Linked DNA regions of Cytobacillus luteolus. The protein of the gene in region 2 interacts with the protein of the main gene of each other region in a pairwise test. Links are inferred from orthologs where the notes say so. Each region holds a gene or a part of one and is shown on either strand. Other genes may lie near its edges.

Region 1 (7,657 bases), on a different replicon or contig from region 2:
TATCATTATCATATGTCGTGAAAAAAATTTCTTTTTTTATATAAATACTTGTTTAAACAAGTACTTATGCAAAAAAAGAACTATTTTAAATTTTTTCTTATCTTATCGAGAATTTCCAAACAGTTATTTAAGTCTTCCTCTGCCATTCCATTTGAAGCTTCTGCAATCGTTTTCTTAGCTAAGCCTTCAAGATCCCCTTGAATCTTTTTACTTTCTTCCGTTAAAAAAATTAGATTTATTCTTTTATCTTCTGAATGAGGTACCCTTTTTACGAGGTTTCGCTTGATCATGTTATCAATTAACCTCGATACACTTGCCTGGTCCCGTTCGTTAAGAATGGCTAATTGGTTCTGTGTTTGCCCATCCTCATCGTATAACCTGCTTAATATCTGCCATTGCTCATAAGTAACAGGATAACCCTGCTCCTTAAAGTTTTGGTTCAGACGATTCATCATCAGACGTGAAGCATGAAAAAGCTTGTAACCAAGTGAATGGTCTAAGCAATATTTATAATCTTCCATTTTTAACCTCATTTCTAATAGTATAACGCGATACTTGTTTATGCAAGTATTTTTTATGAAATATTTTATGTCTATTTTATGAACTCTTTTATGTACTTAGATTCGCATTTTTTTCATTTCTCTTTATTTTATCACTTTAATTTCTAACTACATACATATATTTTCTATATCTACCCAAAATAACAGGAGAATAATAGGGGCATGTTTACCTGTATTAACACTATTTGGGGTGATTACAATCGATTCGAAACCACCTGTTCGATTAACAGCAGCAGAACTTGCAAACTTATGGACACAATACATGAATGATAGTATGGCATATCATTTCCTATCTCATGCTATAAAAAATTGTCAAGATCAAGACATAAAGAATGTATTAGAAAAAGCAGTTTCTATGTCTGAGAAACATCTTAAGAAACTAAAAGGCTTTTTTAACGCCGAGAAGTACCCAGTACCACACGGTTTTACAAAAGCTGATGTTAACCTTAACGCTCCTCCCCTTTTTTCAGATTCATCCATGCTCATCTATATGCAAACGATGACTCTACATGGTCTAACTGGTTACGCACTAAGTGTTGGCACATCAGTACGAGAGGATATTAGAAACTTTTATATTGAAGTGAATCAAGGTACGATGGACTTATACAGTATGACAATAGACATCATGTTAAAAAAAGGAGTCTATGTTCGACCTCCATCTCTTAACCCACCTGAAGAAGTTGACTTTGTAAAAAAACAAAGCTTTTTAAATGGTTGGTTTGGAGATAAAAGACCTATTAATGCCATTGAGTTAAGCGGGATTTTTTATAACATGCAAAAAAATCACGTCAAGATCTTACTAGAAATAGGGTTTAGCCAGGTCGCAACTAGTGCGGAGTTGCGTGATTACTTCTTACGAGGTATGAAAGTTTGTGAGAAGCAGAACGAAGTATTAGGGTCGATATTGGCCAGCGAGCACTTACCAGAACCAGGGAGTTTGGCATCTGAAGTAACAAACTCCACAACTCCGCCCTTTTCAGATAAACTAATGCTTTTTCACGTTGTTTCTCTTATATCTGTTGCGTTAGGTTACTATGGAGCTGCAGTTTCAGTGTGTCAAAGGAGAGACTTATCAGCTCATTTTTTGAGACTGATGGCTGAAATTGGACAGTATGCTGAAGATGGAGCAAATCTACTTATAAAAAATGGTTGGTTGGAGCAGCCTCCAACAGTTACAGATCGTGAATCATTAGCAACTAGAAAGTAGCCCTGCCATATTTGGTAGGGCTATTACTAATTTTATTCTACTGCTTTTAATACAGCAATTACTTTTATATAAAAAGCATTTATGACTGACTCTTAAAATACCACTTATAAAAGAATCGTAATAGAGCTAATGTAGCAAAAATACTACCCCATGAGATATACCATGTCCAGTTTATATATTCAATTAGGTCTGTATATTTCTCTACAATAATTTCTGGAATTACTATTCCTGTCGTTAAAGCGGCAGTATAAAAAAACTGTTTCCATTTAGTTGAAGATGCAGGATAGTACAGATTATAAAAGATACCAATCACGGGAAAAACAAAGAATTCAAACGTAAAACTCGTTTCGTTAACTGAAGCTAAGAACCTTTTTGGATACTCAATTAAATCGTATTCAACAACAAGAATCCCTAAAAACCATGATACGAAAATCATAAATAAAAAGGATATACTTGCTTTACGATAATAATACTTAGGAATAAAAAACACGGAAATGGCTGTTATCATCCAAACATAGTGTTCAATAAACGACTCTATACTCATATAACATCATGCCTTTTTAACGATTTAGTAAATGGCTCTCCTTTTAACATCCACATAATATATTTTCTACAAAGCATAAGTTCAAATAGAAAATTGATTGCACTTGTCTGGGGTTTTGCCTCCATTAAATCAGTTGTTCTCCCTATAATAAATAAGAATAAAATAATTCCGCCTACAGTATAAAGATAATGAAGTGCCTGCCTAATCTTCCCTCCATTTTCTGGATACCATCGTTGAAACAAAACTGCAGCTGTTGGAAAAACGATATATTCAGAAGAAAAATTAATTTTAGTTGCCTCTGGAAATTCACGAATCGGAGCAGATAACACACCAAACTTCGTCATAACGATACTAAACAACCACGTTAACATTTGAAAAAACAAAAAGACGGCAATCATTTCTCTTACTCGGTCACGTGGAACAGCAAAGTATAAGATTAATGGAAATATAACCCAGATGGCTAAAATAACAGTAAAATCAATCGACATATTTCACCATCCTTTTTTTGTTAGTATACTTTGTTGAAGCATAAATATACTTCGAATAGCGAAATGCTTTTAGGCTTAGATAAATAAGAAAACGCCCCTACCATTTATTAGTAGGAACGCTCTGCACGAAATTAGTTACATCTTGAATTAGTTGATCAACATCTTGATAACCACTATCTATTTGAAGCATTCTCTTTATTATTTTTAGACTCTTTGGTCTTAATGAGAGCTCTTCCATCCAGCTTCTTTCCTTCGCCTTATCTTCATAGCTTGAATAAAGCAAAAATAGCACAAAATGACCTAAGCCGTAAATATCTGAACGAAAAGCAATTTCACGAAACAACCTTACCTCTTCTGCTTCAATAAATGCTTGTTCGGATGCATGTTGTATATAACCTGCCAACCCAAAATCAATTATTACAATCTCATTTTCTCTAAGTAGGATGTTTGGAATTCGTAAATCTCGATGAACAATTCCTTTTTCATGGATCATTTTTACAACTCGAAGGACCTGTAATAGCACCTCAAAGGACTCTCGTTCATTAAAGGTCTTACCTTCTTCAAATATTAATTGCTCAAAGTTTTTCGCCTTTATCCATTCCATAACAAGAAAATGCCTTTTTCCTTCTTGGAATCGTTCATAGCAGACAGGAATCGATGAATGTTGGAACAAACCTAGGATGGCTTCCTCTTTTTCAAATGTCGCTAACCCTGTTCGATACTTTCGCTTACGAAGCTGCTTAACAATTACTTCTTGACCTATTTCCATATCAAGGGCTATATATACTAGACCATATCCACCCTTGCCTAAAAAGCGGTCAATTCGATACCTTTCTTTTAACACAGTACCTTTAGGTAAGGTTCTTTCAAGTAAATCAACAATGAACATATTACTTCTTAACTACTAAACGAGCTAAATTTATATTTGCCTTTTTTCTTATAGTAATGGTTACCGTATTTTGAAGGATGACCAAAGTGCTTCATTTTTTTATAATCGCTGCTAGAGTACTTATGGTGCTTGTTTTTGTGTAATTGTTGTTTTAAAAACATCTTTAACAGTTTCTTTAACATAAAACTCCCCCATTCTTAAACCTTAATTAGTTTCATTTATGTTACTTACATTGTAGATATGCTAATGAAAACAAAGCTTTTTTAAACTATGTGTTGATTTTCGTTACAGGACACTCGCTTTCCGCGGGGCGGGCGGTGAGCCTCCTCGGAGCACAGCTCCTGTGGGGTCTCACCTGTCCCGCTACTCCCGCAGGAGTCTCGTGTCCTTCCACTACAACCAACACTACTAGTTAATAAACACTGTCTCATAACTGCGCCAAAAAAAAAAACGCTTCTACCCATACTACCTGGTAAAAGCGTTTTACATCATACCTTTACCAAAGCAATTGGCAAAGGTCTCGCTTACAACAAAATGTTGCCAACAAAGCCGAGGAATGTTTTTCCTGAAATGACGACTTTATTGTGATTGCTACTCCCCTTTGAATGTAATCTCATTATATCGTAAAAAAGAGAACAACATCAACTTATTTTAATGAGACTTATTCCTCCAAATTAAATGCGATATCTCACATCATGAAATATCGCCACTGTCTTTTTTATTGATATAACTTTACGATTTCCTGAAGCTTTAAAGCTAACCCTAGCTTACCTTCAACCTTTAAGCCACCTGTCATAAAGGCCATCGTCGTATTTAGGTCGTCCTTTAAAAGTTTCGAGAAGTTCTTTTCATTTAGAAAAAGTGTTACCTCTGCCTCATGTGGTGTTCCTTCTACTACTTCAACACGTCCACTAGTTAGAACAATTTGTAGAGGCCCGCTTTCTTCTAAATTCACTTGATATACTCTGTCTTTTTCATTTTCGATATGTTCCGGATTTGTATTCATTTTTTCAACTAATGATTGTAATTCATCTCTTACTGACATCGAATCACCCTACCTAATCCTTATGTATTTATTATTCTACTAGACTATTCTAGAAAAATATAACATACTATTTTAACGGATTCAAAAGTTTTTTCGAAAAATTCGTTTTTTTGAGATAACTCTTCGTTAGGATGGTTAGTATTAGTATCATTCCAAGTAATCCAGAACCCACTGGATACAGAAATGGGAAAAAATACGTTGGATAAGCATGCAAAATATCAGAATAATAACCCATTGCCAATCGATTAGTTCCTGAAAAGTTAATAAGGTTTACAGCAAGTAAATCTTCAGAACGATTTTGAAACTGAATTTTCTTCTCACGCCACTTACCACTTGCTTCATTGATATAAAAGATCCGCCATTCACGTTGTTCCATTGGGACTTCATCATCCGAAACCCTTTGAACGATGGCTATACTATTTTCACCGGTTTGGTGGTCTTTTACTTTTAGAATATCAATCCAGGAAAAGTAGCGACTTCCGCGATCACGATTGGAAAGCCAAATCTCTGATGGTGTCGAAATTTCTTCTCCATTTAGAACAAATTGTATAGTAACAATATCACCTGGGGGTACTTTTTCATTCTTGTCCCATGGTGTAAGTGGAGCCTTTTTCCCTGTATTTTGTTCAACCAATCCTATATGTTGACTACCTATTGTAATCTCAGGTGTATCTATTATCGAGGGCCAGCCATCTTTTGCATATGAATGTTGTAATTCATAGCGATCATTTATCTTTTCTTCAAGAATCACTTCCCTAATCATATCAATTAAAGGCTTTGCAGAAGCTATAAGCAAGAGTAATCCTAGTAATAGCCGCACTCCATTTTTATTCATCTATGCATCTCCTTAGTAAAATACGGTATAATCTTTTATTACAATACCACCGTATGTAAAATTTTACTAATACTAGATTTCTAGGTCTTTATCATTTATAATCAAATTAGGAGTGTGTTTATTTGAATGTTAAGTCTTTTTTCAGGTGAGGTGTATTCACCTGAATTTTTTTTGCAATTAAATAAACAACTCCTTTATCTAAACCACTTTACTTTTATTTAAAATCATCCGTATCAAAATACGAATTTGCCCCCGATATAATAATGGTATAATTAATTTAAACATACATAATTTTGGAAAAAAAGCTACACTCTCATAAGGGAGTGTAGCTTTTGTTTTTAGTAAGGATTCACATAAGCCGGTAACGACTCATTCAGTGAACGAAACGTATAACCTTTTTGTGCAAAGTAGTTTAATAGGGTAGGTAAATGTTCTACCGTTTCTATATGCTCATGAAGGAGAATAACGACTGGCTTGTCACTTGATAATTTTTCATATTGCGTAATTACTTCATCAATATATCTTCCATCACGATACTGCCAATCACGGCTATCAATCGTCCAATCCCACAAAATAAATCCTGCATCCCTCACCGCTTGTTTGTACTCTGGCACCATGTATGGGGAACTACCAAAAGGTGCTCTTATTAAGTTGGATGAAATTCCGGTTAATTCATAAAGATAATCTTGGCCCTCCATCATTTCCTCGACAACTGAAGAAGCTGAACGATAAATGATTTCTTTGTTATGACTAACACCATGATGGCCAATTGTATGGTTCATTGCTACTTCTCTCACTTTGTCTGGAAACTCAATCATATTTGGGACAAGATAAAAAAATGTAGCCTTGGCATCATAGTCAGCAAGGATTTGTAAAATCTGTTCTGTTTGTTTACTTGGTCCATCATCGAAAGTTAGGTATACAACCTTCTCATCTACATGTTTAATAGGCTCACTATCAATCTCTTCAACAATTTCATCTACGATATCTATGGTAATCCAATCAATAGGAACAGTAAATGGTGTTCTCTCAATTGGAGCTTTTATTATATGAAACCCTGCTGGTGCTTGCACAATCGGTTGCTCTTTGCACCCCGCTAGAACAAGTACTATCATTAATAGTATAAGTGAGAATATCTTATGTTTCACAGTCTATCCCCTTTCAGTTCAATACTATAATTATACTTTTTTCGGGATGGAATGGGGTATTTTTTTTTGATACCCAAAATTTGCTAGAAAAGTGTTAGTATTCAAAGGTGGGTATACCCTAAGAGGTCGAATGGCCCGATTTATCGCGAGTTTAGCCCGATTATTCACGGATTTAGCCCGATTTATGTTTAGTTTTGATCTATCATCGTGTAGTTTGGATGGAAAAAGTTGAGTTTGGCCTGATTAATCAGGGATATGAGACGAAATAGTATAAGTATTTCAATTGGTGGTATTATGTAATAGTCTTACTTATTGGGGGTTTATTTTGAATATGATTGTAAGCATTTTAAATAAGATAACTAAAACACAATTCTTCTTATACATCGTATTACTACTTTTATTTATTGGCTCCATTCTTTTTGTTAACCACAATTACTCATACTACGACCGACCAATAGCAGAGATTATTAATACAGAACTAATAGAAACAACTGAAATCATTGATCATTTCGATAATGAGGATCATCTATTCACACAAACATTAATAGCAGTGCTAAAAAATGGTGAAGAAAAAGGGAACCTAATTCATTTAACAAATCAGTTTTCAACTTCTAAGGCCTATGACCATGAATTTAAGGTTGGGCACAAACTGTTTGTATCAATTAACGATAAAGTAAATACAGAATTAACTGGATCTATAGAAGATGTTAAACGCGATACATATGTATTACTTGTTGCATGGATTTTCATCTTTATTTTAATTATCGTTGGGAAAAAGCAAGGATTACTTTCCATTATAAGTTTGGCTGTAAATGCTGTTTTATTGTGGTATGCATTGGATATATACATCAATAACTCTGGAATGAATCTCGTATTGATATGTAGTGTAAGTGCAATATTGTTTACCGTCATTTCACTATTACTCGTTAACGGCGTTAATG
Region 2 (7,830 bases):
TTGAGCGCGTATAATTAAGAAAAAAATGCAAATAAAATGAGGACAATAAATACTGTCCTCGAGAAGAAAGCACCTATACCGGTGCTTTTTTATTTATCCTTTTTTTATCGACCCTAGCATTGCGCGAACGATGCCCCCTAGAAACCTTGGTAGCTTAATCGTATAAAATTTCATAGTTTCCCTCCTCAACACAAGTTCCCGTTCTTTTCTTTTTCTTTTTCTTGGATTCATTTTTAATTAACATGAGTCACTATAAGTATATTCATTTCTTTCAAAAGAGTACCTCGTGCTTGAATAAAAAATCTCGTTTTAAAATGTCTTATCAAAATAATATGCCTCTTTAAAATAAATAAGTACCCTATAAAAATAATAAGTTCGTTACTTAATACATAGTTTGTTACACGTTATAATATGACTTTTTTTCATAAAAAAGGATTTAATCTCAAAAGAAAAGCCTTTCCTACCTTGTTATCAGGAATAGGAAAGGCTAATTTTTATCTTAATTTTGAGATTGCTTTTGCTCGATCTTCTTGGTTAAAGACAGCTGAGCCTGCTACTAGAACGTTTGCTCCAGCTTCGATACACAGTTTGGCCGTTTCTTCGTTTACACCACCATCTACTTCAATTTCAATGGGTAGTCCAAGGGTCGAAATCATTTCTGAAAGCTCTTTTATTTTGGGTAAAACTGATGAAATAAACTTTTGGCCACCAAAGCCCGGATTAACTGTCATGAGCAGTACCATATCAAGTTCAGGAAGCACATGTTTAATCGTGTCAACAGGTGTTGCTGGATTTAATACTACCCCTGCTTTTATACCTTGGTCTTTTATCAGTTGAATTGTACGATGAAGATGTTTGCAAGCTTCTACGTGAACTGTTATATGGTCTGCACCTGCTTTTGCAAAATCTGCAATGTACTGGTCAGGGTTTTCAATCATTAGATGAACATCTAACGGGAGCTGGGTGATAGGTCTAACCGCATTCACAATTAAGGGACCGATTGTAATGTTAGGTACAAAGTGTCCGTCCATTACGTCAATATGAATGTAGTCTGCACCTCCACGCTCAACATCTTTTATTTCTTGCCCTAACTTTGCAAAATCTGCTGACAAAATGGAGGGGGCAATCTTTACCATAATGTTAGTACCTCGGCTTTCTATCTTTTATTTCTTCTAGGAAGCTAATATAATGCTCATAACGATAATCCTTAATATCGCCTTGTTCAACCAGTGCTATTACTGCGCATTTCGGCTCGGAAGTATGTGAACACCCTCTAAATTTACAATCTGAACCCGCTTTATAAATTTCCGGAAAACAATAAGACAACTCATCTGACTCTATCTCATTGAACTCAAGGGAACTAAAACCTGGGGTATCGGCGACAAGTCCAGAACCAACTTTTATTAACTCAACATGTCTTGTAGTGTGTTTTCCTCTGCCTAAATGGGCCGAAATATCATCTGTTTTTAATTCTAGATCTGGACGCAAAACATTAAGCAGTGAGGATTTACCAACTCCTGATTGCCCTGCAAATACAGAAATTTGATTTTGTACCAAAGGAAGAAGGTCCTCTACTCCTAGGTCTTCTATAGTAGAGGTTAAAATTACTTTATAACCAATTGCTTCATAATCCTTTGCGCTTTTTTCTATTTGTTGTTTAACTTTTTGGTTCGTTAAATCCATCTTACTAATACAAATAATAGGTTCAATATCATTGGCTTCTATTAACACTAAGAAGCGATCGAGAAGCACGGTTGAAAAATCTGGTTCAACTGCAGAAAAAACGAGAATAGCTTGGTCTACATTTGCTATTGGTGGTCTAATTAGCTCATTTTTTCGCTCCAGGACTTCTAAAATATATCCATCTGTTTCATTTTCTGCCTGAAATACTACATGATCACCTACAAGCGGGGTTATTTTATTTTTCCTAAAAACACCCCTACCTCGGCACTGTGTAATTTGATCATTTTCATCTAGCACATAATAAAATCCGCTTAGCGCCTTAATGATTTTGCCTTCTGGCATATTTTCACTCCTTGTTATTCCTTACTCTTCTTCTGGGTAAGGAATCTCTCCACCATCAAAAAACTTATCGTTAATATGAATTAAATATCTAGCCTTTTTACCTGGTGCTATTACAAATTCAATATCCCTACTGGTCTGTGAAACAATATCAAATGGAGGTAAATAAAGCTCTGTAATTGAATGTTCAGCATCTTCGACATAAATTTTAACATTTAAAACTTCACCTTCAATTGCTGGTTCGTATGGAATTTCAATCGTTTCAATAACAGTCTTAGGCAATTTTTCTTCCGCTCCAAGAGAATAAATAATTTCAATTTTATCTCCTTTTTTGAGCTTGGAACCAGCTGGAGGTGTGTGGGAAATTACACTTCCTTCAGGAACTGTGTCATTGTATTCCTGTTTAGGAACTTCTCTAAGTTCATTATTAGCAATATAGGAGTTAACTGATTTTTGATTCCAACCTGTTAAATCCTCTAAAACGATCGGCTGAGGGCCTTGACTAACTTCAAAAACAACTTCCGTTTCACTTGGTATGACTAGTTCACCTTTTGAAATCGATTGACCCAAAATGGTACCCGGTTCACTCTCATCGTAAATATAATTAGGAGAAACACTTTTATAATCCTTTAATACAAGTAAAATATCTTCAAAAAGTTTTCCAGTGTAGTCTTCAAACTCTTCTTTTTCTTTTCCAGTACTTTCATAGATTGTAACAGTTTGTCCCTCTTTCACAGTCTCATTTGCACCTGGATTTGTCCTGATAACAAAACCTTCTTCAATTTCCTCATGAATCTGTTTTATCGGTTCACCAATTTTAAAGCCAGCAGCTTTAAGGATTTCCTCTGCCTCATCATAGGGCAGATTCACTACGTCCGGAACGTCTATGTCCTTTGGTAACATTAACGATGGGATAATGGTTATTGCTGCAACACCTGCTGCTATTAAAACTAAGAAAGTCGTTATAATAAACAAGGCAACTTTATTTCTTTTCTTAGGTTTCTCGACATCCTTAATTACCTGAGTTTGACTTTCTGGTTTACGTACGATCGTATCATCTTTGTGTGAAAAATGTTGATCCGTTATTATCGGAATAGCCTTAGTAATTTCTTCCCCATCTTCAGGAATCATAAATTTAGGCTCATTTAATCTATTAGGCTCAAGTGCCGATAGTATATCCTCTTCCATTTCCTCTGCAGATGTATAACGGTAAAAAGGATCCTTTGCCGTTGCCTTCAAGATAATATTTTCAATGCTCTGAGGAATCGCCTGGTTCCACCTTTTTGGTGATGGCGTTTCAGTTTGAAGATGTTTAAGTGCTATTGACACGGCTGATTCACCTGAAAATGGTACTCTTCCTGTAAGTAACTCAAACATTACAATACCTAGAGAATATAAATCGGATTTACTCGTTGCCATTCCACCTCTTGCCTGTTCTGGGGATAAATAATGAACTGAACCGAGAACAGAATTTGTTTGAGTAATAGTTGTTGAACTAAAGGCTACAGCAATTCCAAAATCTGTTACTTTTACCGTTCCATCATGATCAATTAAGATATTTTGTGGTTTGATATCTCGATGAACAATTCTGTTGTGATGGGCATGTGAAATAGCGGAGGTCAACTGTTCCATAATATTTATTACTTCTCTAGGGTGTAAAGGTGCATGTTGCTGTATGTACTGCTTTAATGTTTGACCGGCCACATATTCCATTACGATGTAATAAATATCATCCTCTTCTCCTACATCGTATATACTAACAATGTTAGGATGGGCAAGACTTGTAGCAGCATGTGCTTCACGTCTAAATCTTTTAATGAATTCTTCATCATTTGAAAAATCTAAACGTAGAATTTTAATGGCAACATCCCTCTCAAGGATGACATCCCTTGCTAGATAGACGTTGGCCATTCCTCCCCCACCGATAACCTGAAGTATTTTATATCGTCCACTTAACCGTCTACCGATAAGCATATTATTCACCTACTTCACTTTCAGACGAGTACTGAACAATCACTAAGGTAATATTGTCTTCCCCACCGTTCTCGTTTGCTAAAGAAATAAGTGTTTCTGCTTTTTTATCTAAGGATTCTGATTGAAGTAATATATCTTTCATCACTTCATCCGGTACTTTATTAGATAGTCCATCTGAACACAATAATAGATAGTCATCATCTTCTAAGATAATCGTCTTCTTGTCCATCTCAACACTTACTTCAGTACCTAATGCACGTAAAACTACATTTTTTCTAGGATGATACTCAGCATCTTCCTTTGAAATTTGGCCTAATCTTACTAGCTCACCCACTAGTGAATGATCATCAGTTATTTGCTTAAAACCAGTTTCATTCAAAATATAACAACGACTATCACCTATATGACCAATTGTTGAAAATTTAGGAGTACAGATTGCTCCTACAAAGGTTGTCCCCATCCCTTGGCATTCACTATTCATTTGTGAGTGATTAAAGAGGATGGTATTAACATGAAGGATATGTTGTTGTAACCATTGCTCTGCAATTTCTGGAGAATCAATTGTACTAGATTCCTCCCATAGTTCCTTAAGGGTTGAGATGGTCATTTGACTAGCTACATCACCTGCACGGTGGCCTCCCATGCCATCCGCGACAATAGCTAGTAAATCACCATCCTTATTTGTAAAAACGCCACAACTATCTTCGTTATGTTGTCTGACTTTTCCCCGATCTGTTAAAAAAAACGATTTCACTTAAGTCACCTCGTCTCCTCTTTACGCTCCTTTGCGCGCAGCTGCCCACATGCAGCGTCTATGTCATGGCCTTGTTCACGTCTGATTGTAACGTTTATGCCACGTTTCTTTAATACTTTTTCAAAAGCAAAAATTTGTTCTTTGGGTGTGCGTACGTAGTCACGTTCTGGTACATAGTTTACAGGTATTAAGTTGACATGACATTTTACGCCTTTAAGTAATTGAGCTAACTCTTCAGCATGTTCAACTTGATCATTAACCCCACCGAATAAGCCATATTCAAAGCTAATTCGTCTTCCTGTTTTTTCGATGTAGTATTGTACTGCATCCATTAAGTCTGGTAACTTGTATGCTTTATTAATAGGCATTAGACGGCTTCTAATTTCAGTATTTGGAGCGTGCAAGGAAATGGCGAAATTAATTTGAAGATTTTCATCTGCAAACTTATAAATTTTCGGGATAATGCCACTAGTTGATACAGTAATATGCCTCGCTCCAATATTTAAGCCCTTATCATGGTTGATAATCTTTAAGAAGGATAACATCTCATCATAATTATCAAAAGGTTCGCCAATACCCATAATAACAACATGACTTACTCTTTGTTCTAGTTCATCTATAGCCTGTTGAACCTTAACGACCTGAGCTACAATTTCACCCGCTTCAAGATTTCTTTTTAACCCACCAAGGGTTGATGCACAGAAAGTACAACCAATGCGACAACCTACCTGAGTCGTTACACAAACAGAATTCCCATATTGATGTCTCATTAATACTGTTTCAATTGAGTAGCCATCATGAAGCTCGAATAAAAATTTCATTGTTCCATCAGAAGATGTTTGTTGAATGATTGTTTTTAAGGTTGTTATGGTAAAGTATTTATCCAAATTTTCACGAAGATTCTTTGATAGATTTGTCATCTCTTCAAAGGATGTTACTCGTTTAGAATACAACCATTCAAATATTTGAGTTGCTCTAAAAGGCTTCTCACCTATTTCTCCTAACCATATTTGCATATCCTCTAACATAAGAGAATATATCGACTTCTTTGTATTATTATTTTCAATTACGTTTTTCTGGGATGTCTTAACGTCTTCCATGAACGTTACACCTGCTTTCTTAGACTTGCAATATAGAATCCGTCCGTTTCAAAATATTGAGGATATATCTGCAATTGACCATCCTTAACATATGGGTGAACTCTAGTAGGGAGTCTATCGTTTAATTTACAATCCTTCTCAAAATCTGGATTTTCAGAAAGAAACTTATCAATAATCTCTGTATTTTCTTCTTTGTCAATTGTACAAGTACTATAGACAAGTATACCACCTTTCTTTAGAAGGGGTGAAACAGCTTGCAAAATGGATAACTGAATAGATGCCAGTTTTTCAATATCGGTTTCCTTTTTAGCAAATTTTATATCAGGCTTTCTTCTAATTACACCAAACCCTGAACATGGTGCATCAACTAAAATCCGATCAAAAGATTCTCTTTCAAATTGAGCTTCTACCTTCCTACTATCCATGGCAAAAGTCTTAACGTTTGTTAAGTGTAAACGACTAACCTGTTCGTTAATCAGTTTTACCTTATGCTCATGAAGATCTAACGATATAACTTGGCCACTATTCTTTAGTAATTCAGCAATATGTGTTGTTTTCCCTCCAGGTGCCGCACAGCTGTCCAGTACTTGATGATTTTGCTCTACATCTAAAGCACGTGCTACTAACATTGAGCTTTCATCCTGTATCGTGATATACCCTTCTTTAAATGCATTAGATGAAACTAGATTCCCTCCAGTTGTTTTGACACTATCCTCAGATAGGTCTCCTCTTTCTACATCGAAACCTTCTTCCTGCAACATAGTTAGAACTTCTTCAATAGTTGTTCTAGAGAGGTTAACACGAGCTGTTTGAATAGGAGGAATAAGGTTTATCTCACACATTTTTTTTGCTTCTTCGTACCCCATCTGTTCGACCCATCTTTTGACAAGCCACTCTGGATGACTTGTTTCAATAGCAAGACGTTTAACCGGATCAGTAATTTCTTTAATTGAGGGAGCACCTTCTCGTTGTAAGGTCCGTAATACCCCATTTACCATTGATGAGATTCCTTTATGTCCTCTTCTTTTAGCAATCTCTACCGCCTCGAAAAAAATTGCCCTGTCTGGAACCCTATCTAAAAAAGTCATTTGATATACTGATAGTCTTAATAAGACAGTAACCCATAATTCCAGTTTTTTTTGTTTTTTTATAAATGGAGCTAAGTAAAAATCTAAAACATCACGCCTTTGAATAGTGCCATAGACAATTTCAGTTAATAGACCAATGTCTTTTCCTTTTATGCTGTTTTTTTCAATCATTTTGTTCAAAAGAAGGTTACTATATGCTTGATTTTTCTCGATTGATAGTAAAATCTCCAATGCTGCTTCACGTACATTACCTTTATTCATCTTGACCGCCTAACTTCTCACCGATTTCAAGTTGATTTCCACGTAAAAATTGTTTTGTTGGCATACGTTTTTTACCAGCAGGTTGAAGTTCGGTAATTTTAATACCTATCTCACTACCCGTACTCACAACAAAACCATCATCGTCGAGTCCTACAATGGAACCAGGTGAAAATTGTTCTTTATTATACTCTACTTTCTCCCCAGCCCATACTTTTATAACATCACCTCTAAAAGTTGTATAAGCAACAGGCCACGGATTTAAGCCACGGATGTGATTATAAATATCTATTCCTGTTTTATTCCAATCAATTTTTTCCTGTTCTCGTTTGATATTGTATGCAAAAGTAGCCTTTTCATCATCTTGCTTAATAGGTGTTATTTTATTAGCTAACAACAATGGAATGGTTTCTGATAGAAGTTTCGATCCTGCCACACTAAGCTTATCATGTAAAGACCCTACAGTATCTTTTTCCTCAATCGGTACCTCTACCTGAGTTAAAATATCACCTGCATCTAACTTTTCTACCATGTACATGATCGTGATACCTGTCTTTTCTTTACCTTGGATAATTGAATAATGAATCGGTGCACCGCCTCTAAGTTCCGGCAGTAATGATGCATGTACATTAAT

The links.
Region 1: the proteins of pknB (region 2) and J2Z26_RS03795 interact in binary tests that used the Bacillus subtilis proteins (3 or more experiments, as listed by UniProt). The link is inferred for Cytobacillus luteolus from one-to-one orthologs.

What each region holds. Positions count from the first base shown.
Region 1 is NZ_JAGGKM010000001.1:730,425-738,081, reverse strand. The notes cover bases 1,793-4,567. They hold J2Z26_RS03795 (serine/threonine protein kinase), read right to left. Parts: upstream 3,689-4,567; coding sequence 2,897-3,688; downstream 1,793-2,896. Other genes in these bases: J2Z26_RS03785 (SCP2 sterol-binding domain-containing protein), read right to left, coding at 4,407-4,567; J2Z26_RS03790 (hypothetical protein), read right to left, coding at 3,697-3,870; J2Z26_RS03800 (CBO0543 family protein), read right to left, coding at 2,308-2,799; J2Z26_RS03805 (CBO0543 family protein), read right to left, coding at 1,847-2,311. Outside these bases: J2Z26_RS03815 (MarR family winged helix-turn-helix transcriptional regulator), read right to left, coding at 81-521; J2Z26_RS03810 (DUF3231 family protein), read left to right, coding at 751-1,767; more of J2Z26_RS03785, read right to left, coding at 4,568-4,733; J2Z26_RS03780 (hypothetical protein), read right to left, coding at 4,801-5,568; J2Z26_RS03775 (polysaccharide deacetylase family protein), read right to left, coding at 5,907-6,716; J2Z26_RS03770 (YibE/F family protein), read left to right, coding at 7,048-7,657.
Region 2 is NZ_JAGGKM010000002.1:377,205-385,034, forward strand. What follows is about bases 1,522-4,469. They hold pknB (Stk1 family PASTA domain-containing Ser/Thr kinase), read right to left. Parts: upstream 3,997-4,469; coding sequence 2,047-3,996; downstream 1,522-2,046. Other genes in these bases: rsgA (ribosome small subunit-dependent GTPase A), read right to left, coding at 1,522-2,025; J2Z26_RS06735 (Stp1/IreP family PP2C-type Ser/Thr phosphatase), read right to left, coding at 3,998-4,469. Also shown: rpmB (50S ribosomal protein L28), read left to right, coding at 1-14; stage V sporulation protein SpoVM, read right to left, coding at 94-174; rpe (ribulose-phosphate 3-epimerase), read right to left, coding at 495-1,136; more of rsgA, read right to left, coding at 1,141-1,521; more of J2Z26_RS06735, read right to left, coding at 4,470-4,750; dual-specificity RNA methyltransferase RlmN, read right to left, coding at 4,756-5,850; 16S rRNA (cytosine(967)-C(5))-methyltransferase RsmB, read right to left, coding at 5,856-7,199; fmt (methionyl-tRNA formyltransferase), read right to left, coding at 7,192-7,830. UniProt on the Bacillus subtilis protein: Protein kinase that is responsible for triggering spore germination in response to muropeptides, signaling bacteria to exit dormancy.